DNA from 3 places in the Arthrobacter sp. TE12232 genome. Region 2 is predicted to be linked to each of the others. Evidence: riboswitches for the same ligand, from Rfam matches in the RefSeq annotation. Region 2 holds a riboswitch; each other region holds the start of a gene.

Region 1 (6,228 bases), 500 kb from region 2:
TCCCGGTCATGAGGGAAATCTGGGCGTTCCAGTCCTCCACCGGAAGCGGCGGGGCCGCCACGATCCGGTAGCCGCCGTCGGGCAGTTGTTGGATCTCCTGTTCCGGCATGTTCAGGCTCGCGCCGCCGCGGAGGCGTTCCAGCTCCACGCGCTTGGTGCCCACCTCCTTCAGCAGCTGCAGCAGGGGCGTTGCGGTGCCGGCGTCGAGCTCGGCCTGGACACCCTTGTAGCTGAGCTTCGCGCGGCTGCGGACCTGGGCCCGGCGCACCAGCACCGAGGTCACCTCCGCCGCGGCGTCGAGTTCGAACTCCCAGACGAATGCCGCGCACAGCTGCCCGGCGAGCAGGCTACCGGCAGCCTCGCTGATGACCTCCGGATGCAGCGGGATCCGCCCGTCCGGGGTGTAGAAGGTCTGGCCGCGGCGGCGGGTCTCGGCGTCGAGCGCCCCGCCCGGCGCGACGAAGGACGGGACATCGGCGATGGCGTAAAGCACGTTGTAGCCCTCGCCGTTGCGCTCGATATACAGCGCCTGGTCGAGGTCGGTGGAGGACGCCGGATCGATCGTCACGAACTCGACATGGGTGAAGTCCAGGTCCGGCAGCTTGTGCTCGGCCACCGCCGCCTGCGCGTCGCGCAGCACGTCCTCGGGGAACGGACCGGGCAGTTCCAGCGTGGTGCGCAACGCCTTGAGAGCCCCGGCAAGCTGGTTCTGCTGCTCGTGGATACTCGGGGTCAGGCGATGATGGGACACGAAAATCAGGTTAGCCCGATTTCCGCTATTAGTCTTGGATTATGAGCCCAATCCCGGACGATCCTGCCCGCTACAACAGCTTCCTCACGGATCTGCTGGGAGTCATGGCGTACGGGGAGCTTTCGGCCTTCGAACGGCTGTCCTCGGACGCCCGCTATTCACCCACGCTGCATGACCGTGCGGTGCTGGGCAGGATCGCGGTAGTCGAGTTCCAGCACTACGAACTCGTCCGGGCCCGGCTCGAGGCCATGGGCCTGGACACGGAGGCCGCCATGCTGCCGTTCCAGCCGTCCGTGGACCACTTCCATGAGCGCACACGCCCGGCGGACTGGTACGAATCCCTCATGAAGGCCTACGTGATCGACACCGTCTCCGCGGACTTCTACCGTGCCGTCGCCAGGCACGTCGACACCGCGACCCGGGAACTGATCGAGCAGATCCAGTCCGCCGAGGAGGCCACGGCCGTGCTGCAGGAGCGGCTCAAGGCGGCCCTGGCCGATGACCCCCGGCTGGCGTCGCGCCTGGCGCTGTGGGCCAGGCGCCTGCTGGGCGAGGCACTGACCCAAGCCCAGCGGGTCAGTCTCGAACACGCCTTCCTCGGCGGGCTCTCAGGCCTGGACGACGCCGGCGCCAGGGAACTGGTCAGGGCTCTGACGGCCGAACTCGCCACAAACCACTCGCGCCGGATGGCCGCGCTGGGACTGGCGGGGTAGCTCCGCCGCCGGGGCGGAAACCCGAACGGAACCTGTTCAGGAATCGGCGGCATCCAGCGCCGCCAGCAGTGCGCCGGCTGCGTGGGCCGGATCATCGGCGTCGGTGATTGCCCGGACCACGACGATCCGGCGGGCACCGGCGTCGACTACCTGCTCAACATTGCCGAGGTCGATGCCGCCGATCGCAAACCACGGCAACAAGCTTTCGACCCGGCCGTCGACCGTGCCGGCTCCCTCCCCATCCGCCCGGCCGGTCGCCTCGGCGGCGTAACGCACCAGGTCGAGGCCGACGGCGGCGCGTCCAGGCTTGGTGGGAGTGGCCCACACGGGTCCCACGCAGAAGTAGTCGAGTCCCTTGCGGCCGGGGGAGGACGCAATGGCGGCGTCCACCTGCTCCGGGCTGTGGGTGGACAATCCGACTATGGTTTTCTTGCCGAGGAGGCCGCGGGCGGCGTCGAGCGAAATATCCTTCTGCCCGATATGGAACACCGGAGCCCCGGACAAAGAGGCGATGTCCGCCCGGTCATTGACGGCCCAGAGCCGTCCGTGCCGCTGCGCTGCGGCGTGCAGGACCTCCAGGAGCTCCAGTTCCTCGGCCGCCTCAAGCGACTTGTCGCGCAGCTGGATGATGTCCACCCCGCCGGCGAATGCGGCGTCCACAAAGTCCTCGAAGTCGCCGCGGTCCTGCCGGGCGTCGGTGCACAAGTAGAGGCGGGCGGTGGTGTGGAGGGAGTCCTGGCTCATGACACCAGCCTAGTTCCTCTAAACTGGGCGCATACCGCGGGAGCCCGCAGCGGCCACGTCATCGCTGCACGGCTGAGAGGGCGTCAGAGCCGACCGCTTGACCTGATCCGGCTAGTACCGGCGTAGGGAAGGAATTTTTTATGGGCACAAGAACCAGCCGTGAAGCCGAAGCCGCAGATGACGCCGCCTACCGGGTTTGTGACACGGGCCCGGGTTCCGCAGAGGACCTCACCGCACAGGACACATCCGCACAGGACGTCGCTGTTGACGTTGCGGTGATCGGCGGCGGGGTGATCGGCCACGGCATCGCGTTCGAGGCCAGCCGTGCGGGCCGGTCCGTGGTGTTGATCGATGACGCGCCCGGCAGCGGGGCCAGCTGGGCCGCCGCCGGAATGCTGGCCCCCGTCAGCGAACTGCACTATCAGGAAGAACAGCTCCTGGAACTGATGCTCGAGTCCTCCCGGCTGTGGCCCGACTTCGTGGCCGGGATCGATGCCGGTGCCGGGATCGACGCCGATGCCAGTGCCGCCAGCGGCCCGGGATCCCGGGCAGGGTCCAGTACCGGCTACCTGACGACGCCGACCCTCGCCGTCGGTGCCGATGCGGCGGACCGGCGCGCGCTCGCGGACCTGAGGGAAGTCCAGCAGGACTCCGGCCTCACCGTGGAGCCCCTGACCGTGCGCGAGGCACGCAGCCGGGAACCTTTGCTCAGCCCCGGTATCTCGTGCGCATTCGATATCCCGGCCGACCACCAGGTGGACCCCCGCATGCTGATTGCCCGGCTCACCAGGCTGCTCGACGCGGAGGGCCGCTGCAGATTCGTCCGTCGGCGCGCGGCGGGGCTGCTGTGGGAGGACGGACGCGTCGCCGGTGTCCGGCTCGCGGGCGGCGGTTCCGTGCGGGCCGCGGAAACCGTGGTCGCCAACGGGCTCGGCGCCCCCGACCTTGACGGGCTGCCCGCTGGACTGAAACTCCCGCTGCGGCCGGTCTACGGCGACATCCTTCGGCTCCGCGTGCCCGCGCACCTGCAACCACTGCTTACGGCCACCGTGCGTGGCATGGTGCGCGGGGTGCCGGTGTATATCGTCCCGCGGCAGGACGGCACTGTGGTGATCGGCGCCACCCAACGCGAAGACGGCCCGTCGGATCCGCACGCTGTTTCCGCCGGCGGCGTCTACCAGCTGCTCCGAGACGCTCAGCAGCTGGTGCCCGCTGTAGCCGAGCTGGAACTACTCGAAGCCACGGCGCGCGCCCGCCCCGGCACACCGGACAACGCCCCGATGCTGGGGCGCGTCTCGCGCCCGGAAGGCGGGGACGTCCCGGGCCTCATCATCGCCACGGGATTCTTCCGGCACGGCGTCCTGCTGACCCCGGCAGCCGCCGTCGTCTGTCGTCAGCTCATGGACGGTATGCCGGACCCGCGCTGGGCCGGGTTCCGCCCCGACCGTTTCTCCCGCACCCCGGATGCGTCCGGGGACAGCCCCAACAAGGAAGCAGCATGAACATCAGACTGAACGGAACGGAGCAGAGCGTCGCCGACGGCGCCTCCGTCAGCACACTCGTCAGCCAGCTCACGGGCCGGAGCATCGGCCCCGACGGCCGGGCTGCCGACGGGCAGAAGCTCGGTGTCGCGGTGGCCCGCAACGCTGAAGTGGTGCCCCGCAGCCAGTGGCACGCCACCGCGCTCGCCGACGGCGACGACGTCGAACTTGTTACGGCAGTCCAGGGAGGATGACCAGCATGAACGAAACGACTCTTGCAGGATCGCCGGCCCGGCCGGCTGCCGGGGCCCTCGCCGATCCGTTCGTGGTGGACGGCGTGACGCTCGGATCCCGGCTTATCATGGGCACCGGCGGTGCGCCGAGCCTGGACGGGCTGGGCGCGGCGCTTTTGGCTTCCGGGACGGAATTGACCACCGTGGCGATGCGCCGCTATTCACCGGCGGAAACGGGATCGCTGTTCCAGCTGCTCGTGGACCACAACATCCGAGTGCTGCCGAACACAGCCGGTTGCTTCACCGCCAAGGACGCCGTACTCACCGCCGAACTGGCCCGCGAGGCCCTGGAGACGGACTGGGTCAAGCTCGAAGTCATTGCCGACGAGCACACCCTGCTGCCGGACGCGGTCGAGCTCGTGGACGCAACTGAGCAGCTGGTGGCCCGCGGCTTCAAGGTCTTCGCGTACACCAACGATGACCCCGTGCTGGCCCTGCGGCTCGAAAACCTCGGGGCGACGGCGGTGATGCCGCTGGGTGCCCCGATCGGGACCGGCCTGGGCATCCTGAACCCGCACAACATCGAGCTGATCGTCTCGCGGGCGTCCGTGCCCGTGGTGCTCGATGCCGGAATCGGCACGGCCTCGGACGCGGCCCTGGCGATGGAACTTGGCTGCGACGCCGTGCTGCTGGCCACGGCCGTGACCCGTGCCCAGAATCCCGCGCTCATGGGGGAGGCCTTCAAACACGCCGTCATCGCCGGCAGGCTGGCGAAAGCGGCCGGCAGGATCCCGCGGCGCGAACACGCGCTGGCGTCCTCGGCGATGGAAGGCCGGGCCGAGTTCCTGTAACGTCTGCGTTCCTCTGAAAGGCCGGTGAGGCTGGCAGGTCTGACCTGGTTCCGCCAGCAGGACCGCTTCATCACAGATCCTCATCACCAGGCGGAGCCTTGCATCGCCCATCGGCGCCTGTCATCGCCGATATGCGCCTTGCAGGCCCGTGGCCGGCGAGGGAAGCCATAGCCCCTACGGCGTCCGCGAGGAACTCCGATGAGTCTGCGTCGAACTGCCGGGATACTGCCCCCGTTGCCAGGAACGCGCAGGGACAAACAGCGAACACCGACCTATGAGAGAACGACTACTAGTCGGGGCGGAAGTATTTGTTGCGTCGGGGTTTTTGGCGGGGGTCGACATGGGGTGGCGGGATGAACCAGGGGATGCCGCTGCGCATCTGGATGGTCCATTGTTCCTTGTGGATCAGATGGTGGTGGTGGGAGCACAGGAGGGTGCCGTTGTCCGTGCTTGTGGACCCGCCGCGGGACCAGTAGGTGATGTGGTGGGCTTCGCACCAGGGTGCGGGGATGGTGCATTGCGGGAAGGCGGCGCCCTGGTCCCGGGCGGTGAGGGCTTTGCGGATGTGGGGCGGGAAGATCCGTGCGGTGCGTCCGATGTCCAGGATCCGGCCTTCTCCGCCGAGCAGGACGGGGATGATGTCGGCGTCGCAGGCGATCTTCCGGATGGTGGAGGCGGTGACGGGTCCGGTGAACATCAGCGTTCCCGTGCCCGGGCCGGGCGTGGCGGTGGGGTCGTTGGGGGTGCCGGTGCGGTCGAGGCGGCCGAGGAGGTCCCGGTAGTCGATGGTGGCCATGACCTGGGGCCGGAGTCCGCCGGCGGCGGGCAGGGCCCCGGCGGCGAGGGCGGCGTCGCAGGCGCCGACCAGGCCGTCGAGCAGTCGTTGCGGCCGCGAGCGGCGGTCCAGGACGTCGGCCGCACCGGCCGTGGTGCTTACGGCCGCGTCAGACCGGGCGGCCGCTCCGACGGCGTGTCCGCTACCGTCACGGATCCCGCCGGCCGCGGCCACGTCAGTGACCGCGGCGTTGGTTTCCCGGCCGGCCCTGGCGGCGCCGTCCGTCGCCGCGTCGGTGGCCGCGCCGTCGCCGGTGCCGGGGTCGGCTGTTGGGTCCGGGCCGGGATCGGCTGCTGCGCTGGTGCGGGGGTTGGTGGCGGTGTTCATGGCGGTGATGAGGTGTTCGAACTGGTCGGTGGTGGCGAAGATTTCCAGGTGGTGCAGGCCGTGCCGGGGTTTGCGGATGAAGGCGCCCTGGAGCCGGCGGAGGGCTTCCTCGGTAGGTTCGGCGCCGTCCTGGTCCAGGGCGTCGGTCCAGCGCCGGGCGATCCGGGTCAGGAAATCGGGGTCGTTCTCGATCGCGGTCAGGGTCAGGGCGTGTTCCATCGCGGCGGCGGTCCCGGGCGGGCACAGGTGCCGGACCCGGTCCAGTGCGGTGGTGATGATGGTCGCGGTCCGGG
Region 2 (6,228 bases):
CAAGGGTTCCACCCGCCTCGAGGCCAAGAAGCAGCGCCGCCGCGAATCCCGCGACACCGGCCGCCGCCGCACCGTGATCACCGAAGCCGAGTTCCTGGCCCGCCGTGAATCCGTGGACCGGCAGATGATCGTCCGCCAGCGCGACGACAGAATCCAGATCGCCGTCCTGGAAGACGGCGTCCTGGCCGAGCACTTCGTCTCCAAGACCCAGCAGGACTCCCTGATCGGCAACGTCTACCTGGGCAAGGTCCAGAACGTGCTGCCCTCCATGGAAGCTGCCTTCGTGGACATCGGACGCGGCCGCAACGCCGTCCTGTACGCCGGCGAAGTGAACTGGGATGCAGTGAACCTCGAAGGCAAGCAGCGCCGGATCGAAAACGCGCTCAAGTCCGGCGACTCCGTCCTGGTCCAGGTCACCAAGGACCCGGTCGGCCACAAGGGTGCCCGGCTCACCAGCCAGATCTCGCTGCCCGGCCGCTACCTCGTGTACGTGCCCGGCGGTTCCATGACCGGCATCTCCCGCAAGCTGCCCGACGTCGAACGCAACCGCCTCAAGCGGATCCTCAAGGACCGCCTGCCCGAGGACGCGGGCGTCATTGTCCGCACCGCGGCCGAAGGGGCGTCGGAGGAAGAGCTGACGCACGACATCAACCGGCTCCGCGCGCAGTGGGAAGGCATCGAGAGCCAGTCGACCTCCACGAAGATCCTCGCCCCCGAGCTGCTCTACGGCGAACCCGACCTCACCATCAAGGTGGTCCGCGACGTCTTCAACGAGGACTTCTCCAAGCTGATCGTCTCCGGCGAGGAAGCCTGGGACACCATCGAGGCCTACGTGACCTACGTGGCGCCTGACCTCGTGGGCCGGCTCGAGAAGTGGACCAAGGACACGGACATCTTCGCGGCCTGGCGCATCGACGAGCAGATCCACAAGGCCCTGGACCGGAAGGTCTTCCTGCCCTCCGGCGGGTCCCTCGTGATCGACCGCACCGAGGCCATGACCGTGGTGGACGTCAACACCGGCAAGTTCACCGGCTCCGGCGGCAACCTCGAAGAAACCGTCACCAAGAACAACCTGGAAGCGGCCGAGGAAGTCGTCCGGCAGCTGCGGCTGCGCGACATCGGCGGCATCATCGTGATCGACTTCATCGACATGGTGCTCGAATCCAACCGCGACCTTGTGCTGCGCCGCATGGTGGAGTGCCTGGGCCGGGACCGCACCAAACACCAGGTGGCGGAGGTGACCTCGCTGGGCCTCGTGCAGATGACCCGCAAGCGGATGGGCACCGGGCTGCTGGAAGTCTTCGGCGAACAGTGTGAAGCCTGCGCGGGCCGCGGCATCGTCACCCACGACGAACCCGTCGAGCACCGCAGGGCCAACACGGTCGCTGCCGAGCACTACGTCCCGCGCGCCGAGGCCCAGCCTGCCGCCCGCACCGAACGCAAGAGCCGTCGCCGCGGCCGGGGCCAGGGCCCGGAGTCCGCACCGTCCGCACCGGCCGCCGTCCACGCCGAGCCCACCGAGGCCGAAAGCCACGCCAAGGCTGAAGCCACCCGTGCCGCGCTGGCAAAGGTCGCCGCCGCGGCCCACGCCGCGCACCTGCACGACGGTGAAGCGGCCGCTGCCAGCGACGCCGGGGCCCGCCAGGCCGCCGTCGACGCCGTCACGAAGCTTGCCGCCACGGAAGAGGCAGCAGGCCGTCCGGCGGCTGTGCTGACGTTCGGCGGTGAGCAGGTGGCCCTGCCGTTCGTCGAGCACGCCGAGGGCACGCCGGAGCCGTCCCTGACCCTGGACCTGCTGACCGAGGCCTTCGCCAACCTGGGCGAGGCTGAGGCGCAGGCCAACAGGCAGGCGGCCACCCAGGCCCAGCACGAGACTCAAGCCACGGCACCCGAGCCTGCGCGCGTCGAGGCACCGGCTGCACGGACAGCGGAGACCACGACGACGCGTGGCCGCCGCGGCCGCCGCAACCGGAGCGCCAGCCGCGCCCAGGGTGCAGCCAACGAGACCTCCGTGGAGCACCGCGAGGCAACACGGCCAGCCGCCGCCGGCTCGGTTCACGAGGCCAAGGCACCCGCGGCGGCAAGGCCGGCCATCCCGGCCGGCAACGAGCCGATCATCCTCGGAGTCGGCGTGCCGGCATCGGAGCTGTAGTCCTTTACGGCTGACCCCTTCCGCCACTGATCCGGCTGAAGTGTAAATTGCGGGTTCGGGCCGGAGCGGGCGTAACAATACGTCCGCTCCGGCCCGGGCCCGCTTCGCCGTTAACAGGGCAGCGCCGGGACAGCGGCTAGGCTTGACCACTGACACGGGGTGCCGCGCATCGGGCCGGCTGAGATCCAGACCCGTTGAACCTGTCCGGTTAGCACCGGCGAAGGGATGTCTGACTTGTCCGCAACAGTGAATCCGTCTGAATTTCTGCCCGACGCTTTTCTACCTCCCAATTTTCTGCCCTCCGCGCCGTCTGCGCCGCTGCGCATTCCCCGGGTGCTGGCCATCGCCGGCTCGGACCCATCCGGCGGCGCAGGAATCCAAGCGGACTTGAAGAGCATCGCTGCGAACGGCGGCTACGGCATGGCCGCCATCACGGCCCTGACGGCGCAAAACACCCGGGGCGTGCGCGCCGTCCACGTTCCTCCGGCAGAGTTCCTCACGGCGCAGCTGGACGCCATCAGCGACGACATCGGCATCGACGCCTTGAAAATCGGCATGCTGGGTGACGCCGCGGTAATCGACGCCGTCCGCACCTGGCTGGAAAAGGTGCGACCCGCCGTCGTGGTCCTGGACCCGGTAATGGTGGCCACCAGCGGCGACCGGCTCCTGAAGGAATCCGCCGAGGCCGCACTGCAAGCCCTCCTGCCGCTGGCGGACCTCATCACGCCGAATCTTGCCGAGCTGGCCATCCTGCTTAAGGAACCCGTCGCGGCAGACTGGGCGGAAGCCCTGGAGCAGGGCAAGCGCCTGGCCGCCCTGAGCGGCACCACCGTCCTGGTCAAGGGCGGACACCTCCCCGGCGGGGATGGTGCCGGGGATATTGCCGGGGACGGCTGCCCGGATGCGCTGGTCAACACCGTAGGGCTGCTGGGGCAGGAGACCGTGGTGGTGCCGGGGGAGCGGATCGCCACCCGCAACAGCCACGGCACCGGCTGCTCCCTGTCCTCGGCCATGGCCACGGTGCAGGCGCGGGTGGGGAACTGGGAAGCCGCACTGCGGGAGGTCAAGCCGTGGCTGCTGGGTGCGCTCCGCGAAGCCTCGGCCCTGGACGTCGGCACCGGCAACGGCCCGGTCCATCACTTCCATCACGTGCAGGACCGCACGAGCTCTCAGCACAGCCAGCACAGCCAGGGGCCGGCGGAGACCCCCGCGGAGGGCGAGTTCGCCGCGGCCCTGCGCGATGGCGCCGCGGCCGATCTCGACGCCATCTATGCCCTGGACTTCATCCGCGGACTCGCCGACGGCACCCTGCCCGAGCACGAGTTCGCCTACTACCTGGCCCAGGACGCCATTTACCTCAACGGCTACTCCCGGGTCCTGGCCCGCGCCGCCGCCGTCGCCCCCACCGAGGCCGAACAACTGTTCTGGGCCCGCTCGGCGCAGACCTGCCTTGAGGTCGAGTCCGAGCTCCACCGCTCCTGGCTCAGCACCCGCCCCGCGGCGGCCGGCCTGGGCCCGGTCACGAAGTCCTACGTGGACCACCTGCTGGCCGCCTCCGTCTCGGGCAGCTACGGCGTGCTCGTGGCGGCAGCCCTGCCGTGCTTCTGGCTCTACGCCGAAGTCGGGGCCACCCTGCACCGGGAATTCCTGGCCGGCGGCGCCCCCGCGGCGCACCCTTACGCCGACTGGCTGCGGACGTACGCCGATGAGGACTTTGCCGCCGCGACCCGGCAGGCGATTGCGTACACCGACGCGGCGGCCCGGCAGGCCTCCGCCGGCGAGCGGGAGGCCATGGCCTTGGCCTTCCGGCAGTCCTCACGCTACGAAGTGCACTTCTTCGACGCGCCGAGACTGCACGCCTGACCCAACCCGCCCCGCACACCCGCTAGGATGGTGGGGCACGGTTCCGGAAGTCGTTGCGGCAACACTGCGTAAAAACGTAGTGGCGCCTATCACGGACTACCCGCCGGAACCAGCCTCATTTGCGGCCGAAGGCAAAATTAGCGTATTCTAGATCTTCGGTGCTTACGCCAACACTTGGGTTATGACCCTGAGAACTATCCACATGGAATTCCTCGTGGATTTGTTCCGGGGGTAGCTCATGGGTTCCCCCGGGGAATCCACCGGCGTTGAGGCACAGCGTGAGCCGGTCCAAACAATTTGGCCCCAGGTTCCGCACGCAAATCTAGTAATAAACGTCGAGAGAAGTGAGTTCCCCAGTGGTGTACGCGATTGTCCGCGCAGGCGGCCGCCAAGAGAAGGTTTCCGTTGGAGACTTCGTTACCCTGAACCGCGTCCCCGGTGGAGCCGGCAGCACCTTTGAGTTGCCCGCACTGCTCCTGGTGGACGGTGACAAGGTCACGTCTGCTGCTGCGGACCTGGCCAAGGTAACGGTTACGGCTGAGATCCTCGAAGACCTTCGTGGTCCGAAGATCGTCATCCAGAAGTTCAAGAACAAGACCGGTTACAAGAAGCGCCAGGGCCACCGTCAGGAATTGACCAAGGTCAAGATCACCGGTATCAAGTAACTCTTCGTTACTGTTCAGGTTCCAGCAGATTCCCCAGAATTTTTGAAGGCAGGCATTTCAAATGGCACATAAAAAAGGCGCGAGTTCCACTCGCAACGGTCGTGACTCCAACGCCCAGTACCTCGGCGTGAAGCGCTTCGGTGGCCAGGTAGTTTCCGCAGGCGAAATCATCGTCCGCCAGCGTGGAACCCACTTCCACCCGGGCGCCGGCGTCGGCCGCGGCGGGGACGACACCCTGTTCGCCCTGACCCCCGGTGCTGTCGAGTTCGGCACCCGCCGTGGTCGTCGCGTTGTGAACATCGTGGCTGCTGCAGCTGCAGAGTAACAACAAGTTCTAAATCGGTGGGGCGGGCCATTAGGTCCGCTCCACCGGTGTTTTAACCGCATTACAATCAACTTGGGCCTTTTTGAGGTCCGGGGAACAGCACTGAGGAGATCCACGTGGCTAGCTTTGTAGACCGGGTAGTACTGCACGTATCCGGCGGTACCGGCGGCCACGGCTGTGTCTCCGTTCACCGTGAGAAGTTCAAGCCCCTCGGCGGTCCCGACGGCGGCAACGGCGGCAATGGCGGCGACGTCATCCTGCGCGTCGACCCGCAGACCACCACGCTCCTGGACTACCACCACGCCCCCCACCGGCACGCCACCAACGGCGGTCCCGGCATGGGCGACTGGCGCGGCGGCAAGAACGGCGAGACCCTCATTCTTCCGGTTCCCGAGGGAACCGTCGTGAAATCCAAGACCGGCGAAGTCCTCGCCGACCTCGTGGGCGAAGGCGCCGAATACATCGCAGCGGCCGGCGGCATCGGAGGACTCGGCAACGCTGCGCTGTCCTCGCAGAAGCGCCGAGCCCCGGGCTTTGCGCTGCTCGGCATCGAAGGCGAATCCAGCGACATCGTCCTGGAACTGAAGTCCATCGCCGACATCGCCCTGGTCGGTTTCCCGTCCGCCGGCAAGTCCAGCCTCATCGCCGCGATGTCCGCCGCGCGACCCAAGATCGCCGACTACCCCTTCACCACCCTGATCCCCAACCTGGGCGTCGTCCAGGCCGGCGAGGTGCGCTTCACGATCGCCGACGTCCCCGGCCTGATCGAGGGCGCCAGCGAAGGCAAGGGCCTGGGCCACAACTTCCTGCGCCACGTGGAGCGCTGCGCCGCCCTGGTGCACGTGCTGGACTGCGGAACCCTCGAAGCCGACCGCGACCCGCTCTCCGACCTCGCCATCATCGAAGCCGAGCTCGAGAAGTACGCCGTGGACATGAGCTACGCCGGCACCGACGGCGCAGTGGTCCCGCTGAACCACCGCCCCCGCCTCGTGGCGCTGAACAAGGTCGACCTGCCTGACGGCAAGGACATGGCCGAGTTCGTCCGCCCGGAACTGGAATCCCGCGGTTACAAGGTCTTCGAGATCTCCGCAACAAGCCACGAGGGCCTCCGCCAGCTGGGCTTCGCCATGGCCGAAATCGTCAAGGCCGCCCGCGACGCCGTCGCGGCGACCCCGCCGAAGGTGCAGGCCCCCGTGCTGCGCCCCCGCGCCGTCAACGAATCC
Region 3 (6,228 bases), 1.4 Mb from region 2:
GACTTCTCCCAGACGGTGTCAACGAGCTTGGCGCCGGCGTAACCGGCCAGGAGGCTGACGCCGGTGCCGAGCAGCTTGATGAAGAGGTTCATTCTTCGTAACTCCTTAAGGGAGGAAACAGGGCTGCCCCTAGCCTAGCGTTCCTTGCCCGGGCATCCAGACAGGGCCAACGCCCCTGTATTGCCTCGCCCGCCGGACGTACTTTTGAGCATGGAACAGCCCCGGACCCGCCCGCTCGGCCATGCCCGGGGCGCCGCGGCGGACAGTCAGAGCTGGCGGCAACTCTACTTCTGGGCCGGAATCTCCGCCGTCGCGTTCGTGGCGTTGTTGATCGTGGCAGTGGTTCTGGACGCCATTGCCCCGCCACCGATCCACGGCGGTGCCGAAACCCTCGAGTTCATCGCCGGGCACACGGCGGTCTACGTCGCCGAACAACTCCTGTGGACCGTGCCCAACATTCTTCCGGTTCTGGTATTCGTGACCCTCTTCGTGGCACTCGCCCCGCTGAACAAGAGCCTGGCCCTCATGGCCACGGTGATCGGCGCCCTGCCGTGGGCGCTGTTCCTGGCCGTTCCGGTCACGAGCCGCGGATCGATGATCCTGGTCAATCTCAGTGACAGCTACGCGAACGCGATCGGCACCGCCGGGGCCGATGCCCGGCTCCGCTATGCCGCCGCGGCGGAGGCGCTGATCGCCGAGAACAACACGCCTGCCGCCGTCGGCGTCCTGTCCGCGCTCGGCATCCTGCTGATGTCGCTGACCATGCTCAAGGGCGTGCTGCCCCGTGCGGTGGCCTGGCTCGGCGTGGCCGCGGGCGCGGTTGGCGTGGTGGCGGAGGTACTCCGGTTCGCCGTTCCGGAGGTCTACCTGGTGTACGGCATCCTGATGTGGGCCTGGTTCACGGCGGTGGGGATTGCGCTGATCCGGCTGTCCCGGAGGACGCCGCGCGCGGACGGCGCCGCCGCCTAAGCTCCCGGCGTGAGGACCGTCCGTAAAGCCTCGACCACGAGGTCGTGGTCTGCCTTCTGCGGCAGCCCGGAGACAGTCACGACGGCTACGGCACCGGTGCCGCGCACGTAGATGGGGAACGCTCCGCCGTGGGCGGCGAACTCCATCTGATCGAACCAGGCGTTGTCCTCGATCCTTCCGCCGGCAGCGCGGGCCCGGAGGCCCACCAGCAGGGACGGGACCTCGTAGCGCTGGGCCGTGCGCTTCTTGGCGTTGATCCAGCGTTCGTTGTCCGGAGTGGCGCCGTCCAGCGCCGCGTGGAAGAGCACCTGCTCGCCCTTGGTGATGTCGACGGCGATGGGCAGCGAGCGTTGCCTGCCCAGTTCGACCAGGAGCAGCCCGAGGTCCAGGGCATCGTCCTTGCTGAACGATGCGAACTGGAGCGCATCCATTTCGGCCAGCACGCGGCCAATGAGCGCCGCCAGGGAACCGTGCGGTTGCGGCTCGCTCGAGTCCGGGTCGTACTCGGCGGAGGGATCTGGCGTGGCCGGTGTGTGCGTCAAAATGGTCCAGCTTTCCGGTGGGCGACAAGGCCGCCCGCTCGCGGGTCCGGGGGCCGACACGTCGACTCTACCAAGCGGCTCTTCCCGGCCGCGGGGTGCGCCTGGGGCAGGCCGCGGATTGTGACAGCACTCCACTGATAACCCGGGCCGTTCGGGTGTAAACTGAGCCAGCCCACAAGGGCGAAATAATTACGACAGGGGAGCGCCGCCGTCGGGCATCGCCGGAAGAGTCCGGGGAAACCAGTGGTGGGCGCTGAGAGTGCGGACAGCCGCAGACCCTCGAACCTGATCCGGTTAGTACCGGCGCAAGGGAGTCGAGTTCTCAGGGTGCGCGGAGGGCGGCGGAAGCCGAGGCCGGCCGGAGCACCCTCCCCTCCTGTTCCTCAGGAGGACGACATGACAGATATTTCAGCACAGCATGGTTCCAGCAGCCGTTCATCGGCCCGGCGCACCTACAACTGGCGTGTGGTGGACATTGTGGTTGCCGCCTTGATCGCCGTCGCCGGGGGCGTCATCTTCTGGGCCTGGGATCAGGGCGCGAACCTGATTTCCACCCCGGTCAACACGATCTACCCGCCGCTCAGCGGACTCTACGCCGGCGGATGGATGATCCCGGCAGTGCTCGGCATGCTCATCATCCGCAAGCCCGGGGCAGCCCTCTTCTGCGAGACGGTGGCGGCCACGGGCGAGCTGATCATGGGCTCGCAGTACGGCACCACGGTCCTGATCTCCGGAGTCCTGCAGGGCCTCGGCGCGGAACTGGTGTTCGCGGCCTTCCTCTACAAGAAGTTCAACCTCCCGGTGTCCCTCCTGGCCGGAGCCGGCGCGGGCCTCTTCTGCGGCCTGAACGACTCCTTCCTGCCGTGGGGCTGGAACATTGCCTACGAAGCCGGCGACAAGCTCGCCTACATCGTCTTCACCACCATCTCCGGCGCCGTGATTGCCGGCGGACTGTCCTGGCTCGCCACCCGCGGCCTGGCCAAGACCGGCGTGCTGGGCTCCTTTGCCTCCCGCAAGGCCGCCACGGAGCCTGTCTTCTCCTGAACCACGTTCCTGCACCCACTCCGGAACGGCCCTCTTGGAATTGCACAGGCGACTCATGACATCTTCACCAGGCGTACGCCCGGCCGCCGTCACAGCCCGCGGCTGGGGCTGGCGGCACGCCGGAAGGCTCCGGCCTGCGGTCAGCGGACTTGACCTGGACATCCGGCCGGGGGAGCGCGTGCTCCTGCTGGGCCCGTCCGGCGCCGGCAAATCAACCCTGCTCCACGCCCTGGCGGGTGTGCTCGGGGACGGCGCGGTGGGGGAGGCTGGCGACGCCAAAGAATCCGACGAGACCGGCAGCCTGCTGATCGATGGCGCTGCGCCCCGTGCACAGCGCGGCCGCGCCGGGCTCGTGCAGCAGGACCCGGAAACCCAGGTGGTGCTCTCGCGCCTCGGCGACGACGTCGCCTTCGGCGCCGAAAACCTCTCTGTCCCGGCCGGGGAGATCTGGCCGCGGGTCCGCGAGGCGCTCGACGACGTCGGGCTGGGCAGGCTGCCGCTGGACCACCCGACGTCGGCGCTGTCGGGCGGCCAAAAGCAGCGCCTGGCGCTCGCCGGGATCCTCGCGATGCGGCCGGGGTTGCTGCTGCTCGACGAGCCCACCGCCAACCTGGATCCCGCCGGCGTCCTGGAAGTCCGCGACGCCGTTGGCCGCTGCCTGGACAAGACCGGCGCCACCCTGGTGGTGGTGGAGCACCGGGTGGCGGTCTGGAAGGACCTCGTGGACCGGATCGTGGTGCTGCAGCCCGGGTCCGCCACGGACTCCGCGGTCCTGATTGACGGGCCGCCGGACCAGGTCCTGGCCGAGGCGCGGGACATGCTCATCGGTGCGGGCGTCTGGGTGCCCGGCTACGTGCCCGCAACACGTTCCCGGACCGCCCCGGCCTCCGGGCAGCTCCTGCTCTCGTCGGACGCCCTCGCGGTCTCCCGCGAGCGGCCGCGGCGGGCCGGACTGCGCCAGGGTTTCCGCACGATTGCGCCGCGCCCCGTGCAATCCGGGGTCATGGCCCGGGTCCGTGCCGGAGAGGCCTTGACCATCACCGGGCAGAACGGTTCGGGCAAGTCGACCCTGGCACTGACGCTCGCCGGCCTCCTGCGCCCCGTGGCGGGGACGGTCTCCGCCACGACGGAACTCAGTGGTTGCGCCATCGGTCGCGTAGGTGATGGCGCCGGGACCGACCCGTACCGGTGGAAAGCCCAGCAGCTGATCGCCAGGATCGGGACCGTGTTCCAGGAACCCGAGCACCAGTTTGTCACCGGCAGGGTCCACGACGAACTTATGTTCGGGCCCCGCCACCTCGGCTACGGCGAGGACCGTGTGGACGAGCTCCTGGAGCGGCTGCGGCTGACGGAGCTCGTGGACGCCAACCCCTACACGCTCTCGGGCGGCGAGAAACGGCGCCTCTCGGTGGCCACCGTGCTGGCTGCGCACCCGCAGGTACTGGTCCTGGACGAGCCCACGTTCGGCCAGGACGCCAACACCTGGGCCGAGCTTGCCTCGTTCCTCTCTGAACTTCTCGACGCCGGCACCGCCGTGGTCTCCGTGACGCACGACGCCGAATTCAGCGCTGTCCTTGGCGGCACCGAACTGCGCCTCCACGGCCGGGACACCGCCGGGTCGGGGGCCGTCAACGCCGCCGGCCCGGACCGGGAGCTGCCGGAGGCGGCCGCATCATGAGGGACGAACTGAGCGTCCGCGGCAACCATGCGCTGCTGACCCGCGCCAACCCGCTCGCGAAGTTCACGGCGGTCACCATGGTCACCCTGGTGCTGGCTCTGTCCATCGACTGGGTCTCTGCCTCGGTGGCGCTGGCCTTCGAACTGATGCTTCTGCCGCTGGCCGGGCTGACCGTTGCCCTGCTGTGGCAGCGCGGCTGGCCGCTGATCCTCGCGGCGGCGCTCGGCGGCTGGAGCACCGCCATCCTGGCGCCCGACGCCGGAGCCGTCCTGTTCGACGCCGGGATCTGGTCCATCAGCGCCGGCTCCCTGCAGCTCGGGATCGGTTTCATGCTCCGCGGGCTCGCGATCGCCCTGCCTGCGGTGCTGCTGATGAGCTGCACCGACCCCACGGACCTGGCCGACGCCCTGGCCCAGAACGCGAAACTGCCGCACCGGTTTGTCCTGGGCACCTTGGCCGCCATGCGGCTCGTGGGAATCATGGCCGAGCAATGGCAAACCATCGGGATGGCCCGGCGCGCCCGCGGCGTGGGCTCAAGCGGCAACCCCTACCAGCGCTTCCGCGCCACCATGGGCCAAAGCTTCGGCTTGCTGGTGCAGGCGATCCGGAGCGCGTCCCGGCTCGCGGTGACCATGGAGGCCCGCGGGTTCGGCGGCGCGGCGCGGACCTGGGCCAGGCCGTCCACGTTCAGCGGACTCGACGCCTGGGTGCTTTTGGGCGGGCTGGGCATTGCGGCAGCCGCCGTCGCGGCAGCCCTCGGCGCGGGCACCTGGAACCTTGTCTTCCTCACCCGCCAGTAGCCGCGGCAGCGTCCGGCGCGCCTGCGCGCTGCCGCTTGTCACAGCGCCGCCGCGCCGGTTATCGCATGATGCGGGTATGCATGTGAGATTGGCGCCATTCCGGCGGCAAATACCGGGTGCGGTAGATCATGCGTGATATTTTCGGGACATGACTCAACAGACTGCTGAACATGTCGGCCTCCTGCTCCGCGAGGCCCGCGGGGACAAGGGCTGGACCCAGGGACAACTCGCGGCCGAGCTCGGCACCAGCCAGAGCGCCATCGCCCGGATGGAGCAGGGCAAGCAGAACCTGAGCCTGAAGATGATCCAGCGGCTGGAGACGATCGTCGGGCACAGCATCGTCAAAGTGGGCCGGCCCCAGATGACCCACCTCCGGGTCGAGGGCGGTCGCACGCTTTCCGGCGCGGTGGACGTCAACAGCAGCAAGAACGCCGGCGTCGCCCTTTTGTGCGCCAGCCTCATCAACCGCGGCACCACCACCCTGCGCCGGCTGGCCCGGATCGAGGAAGTCAACCGGATCGTCGAGGTGCTGACCAGCATCGGCGTCGAATGCACCTGGCTCAACGCGAACGACCTCCAGATCCGCCGCCCCGCTGTCCTGGACCTCGCATCCATGGATGTGGAGGCGGCCCGCCGGACCCGCAGCGTCATCATGCTCCTGGGCCCGCTGCTGGACGAGGCCGACACATACCGTCTGCCCTACGCCGGCGGCTGTGACCTCGGCACCCGCACCGTGCAGCCGCACATGCAGGCGCTAAGCCAGTTCGGGCTCAGCGTGGACGCGAAGTCCGGGTTCTACGCGGTCCAGGCACCGCCGTCGGACAGCCACGACCGCTCCTTCGTGCTCAGCGAACGCGGTGACACCGTCACCGAGAACGCCATCATGGCCGCCGCGCACCGCCGCGGCACCACCATCATCCGCAACGCCAGCCCCAACTACATGGTGCAGGACCTCTGCTTCTACCTGCAGATGCTCGGGGTGGAGATCGACGGCGTCGGCACCACCACGTTGAAGATCACGGGCCGCCCGTCGATCGACGTCGACATCGAATACTTCCCCTCCGAGGACCCGATCGAGGCGATGAGCCTCATCACCGCCGGCATCGTGACGAACTCGGAAGTCACCATCCGCCGCGTCCCGATCGAGTTCATGGAAATCGAGCTGGCGACCCTGGAACAGATGGGCCAGCGGCTC

Evidence for each region. Region 2 has a riboswitch for thiamine pyrophosphate ahead of ACVWZ7_RS19265 (bifunctional hydroxymethylpyrimidine kinase/phosphomethylpyrimidine kinase). Riboswitches for the same ligand answer to the same signal wherever they lie in the genome.
Region 1: another riboswitch for thiamine pyrophosphate. It lies ahead of thiO (glycine oxidase ThiO); the one in region 2 lies ahead of ACVWZ7_RS19265 (bifunctional hydroxymethylpyrimidine kinase/phosphomethylpyrimidine kinase).
Region 3: another riboswitch for thiamine pyrophosphate. It lies ahead of ACVWZ7_RS12655 (ECF transporter S component); the one in region 2 lies ahead of ACVWZ7_RS19265 (bifunctional hydroxymethylpyrimidine kinase/phosphomethylpyrimidine kinase).

What each region holds. Positions count from the first base shown of each region.
Region 1 covers NZ_JBSSFK010000001.1:3,797,360-3,803,587, forward strand. The annotation lists gene ACVWZ7_RS17020 (RNB domain-containing ribonuclease) at 1-751, opposite strand, end outside; gene ACVWZ7_RS17025 (ferritin-like fold-containing protein) at 793-1,464, shown strand; gene thiE (thiamine phosphate synthase) at 1,501-2,208, opposite strand; TPP riboswitch at 2,235-2,355, shown strand; gene thiO (glycine oxidase ThiO) at 2,349-3,710, shown strand; gene thiS (sulfur carrier protein ThiS) at 3,707-3,943, shown strand; gene ACVWZ7_RS17045 (thiazole synthase) at 3,949-4,773, shown strand; gene ACVWZ7_RS17050 (DUF222 domain-containing protein) at 5,063-6,228, opposite strand, start outside.
Region 2 covers NZ_JBSSFK010000001.1:4,297,778-4,304,005, forward strand. The annotation lists gene ACVWZ7_RS19260 (Rne/Rng family ribonuclease) at 1-2,152, shown strand, start outside; TPP riboswitch at 2,298-2,395, shown strand; gene ACVWZ7_RS19265 (bifunctional hydroxymethylpyrimidine kinase/phosphomethylpyrimidine kinase) at 2,378-4,015, shown strand; gene rplU (50S ribosomal protein L21) at 4,372-4,680, shown strand; gene rpmA (50S ribosomal protein L27) at 4,742-5,005, shown strand; gene obgE (GTPase ObgE) at 5,122-6,228, shown strand, end outside.
Region 3 covers NZ_JBSSFK010000001.1:2,851,017-2,857,244, forward strand. The annotation lists gene ACVWZ7_RS12640 (DUF4235 domain-containing protein) at 1-92, opposite strand, end outside; gene ACVWZ7_RS12645 (DUF4386 family protein) at 211-969, shown strand; gene ACVWZ7_RS12650 (heme-degrading domain-containing protein) at 966-1,511, opposite strand; TPP riboswitch at 1,698-1,841, shown strand; gene ACVWZ7_RS12655 (ECF transporter S component) at 1,908-2,555, shown strand; gene ACVWZ7_RS12660 (ABC transporter ATP-binding protein) at 2,611-4,233, shown strand; gene ACVWZ7_RS12665 (energy-coupling factor transporter transmembrane component T family protein) at 4,230-5,033, shown strand; gene ACVWZ7_RS12670 (UDP-N-acetylglucosamine 1-carboxyvinyltransferase) at 5,182-6,228, shown strand, end outside.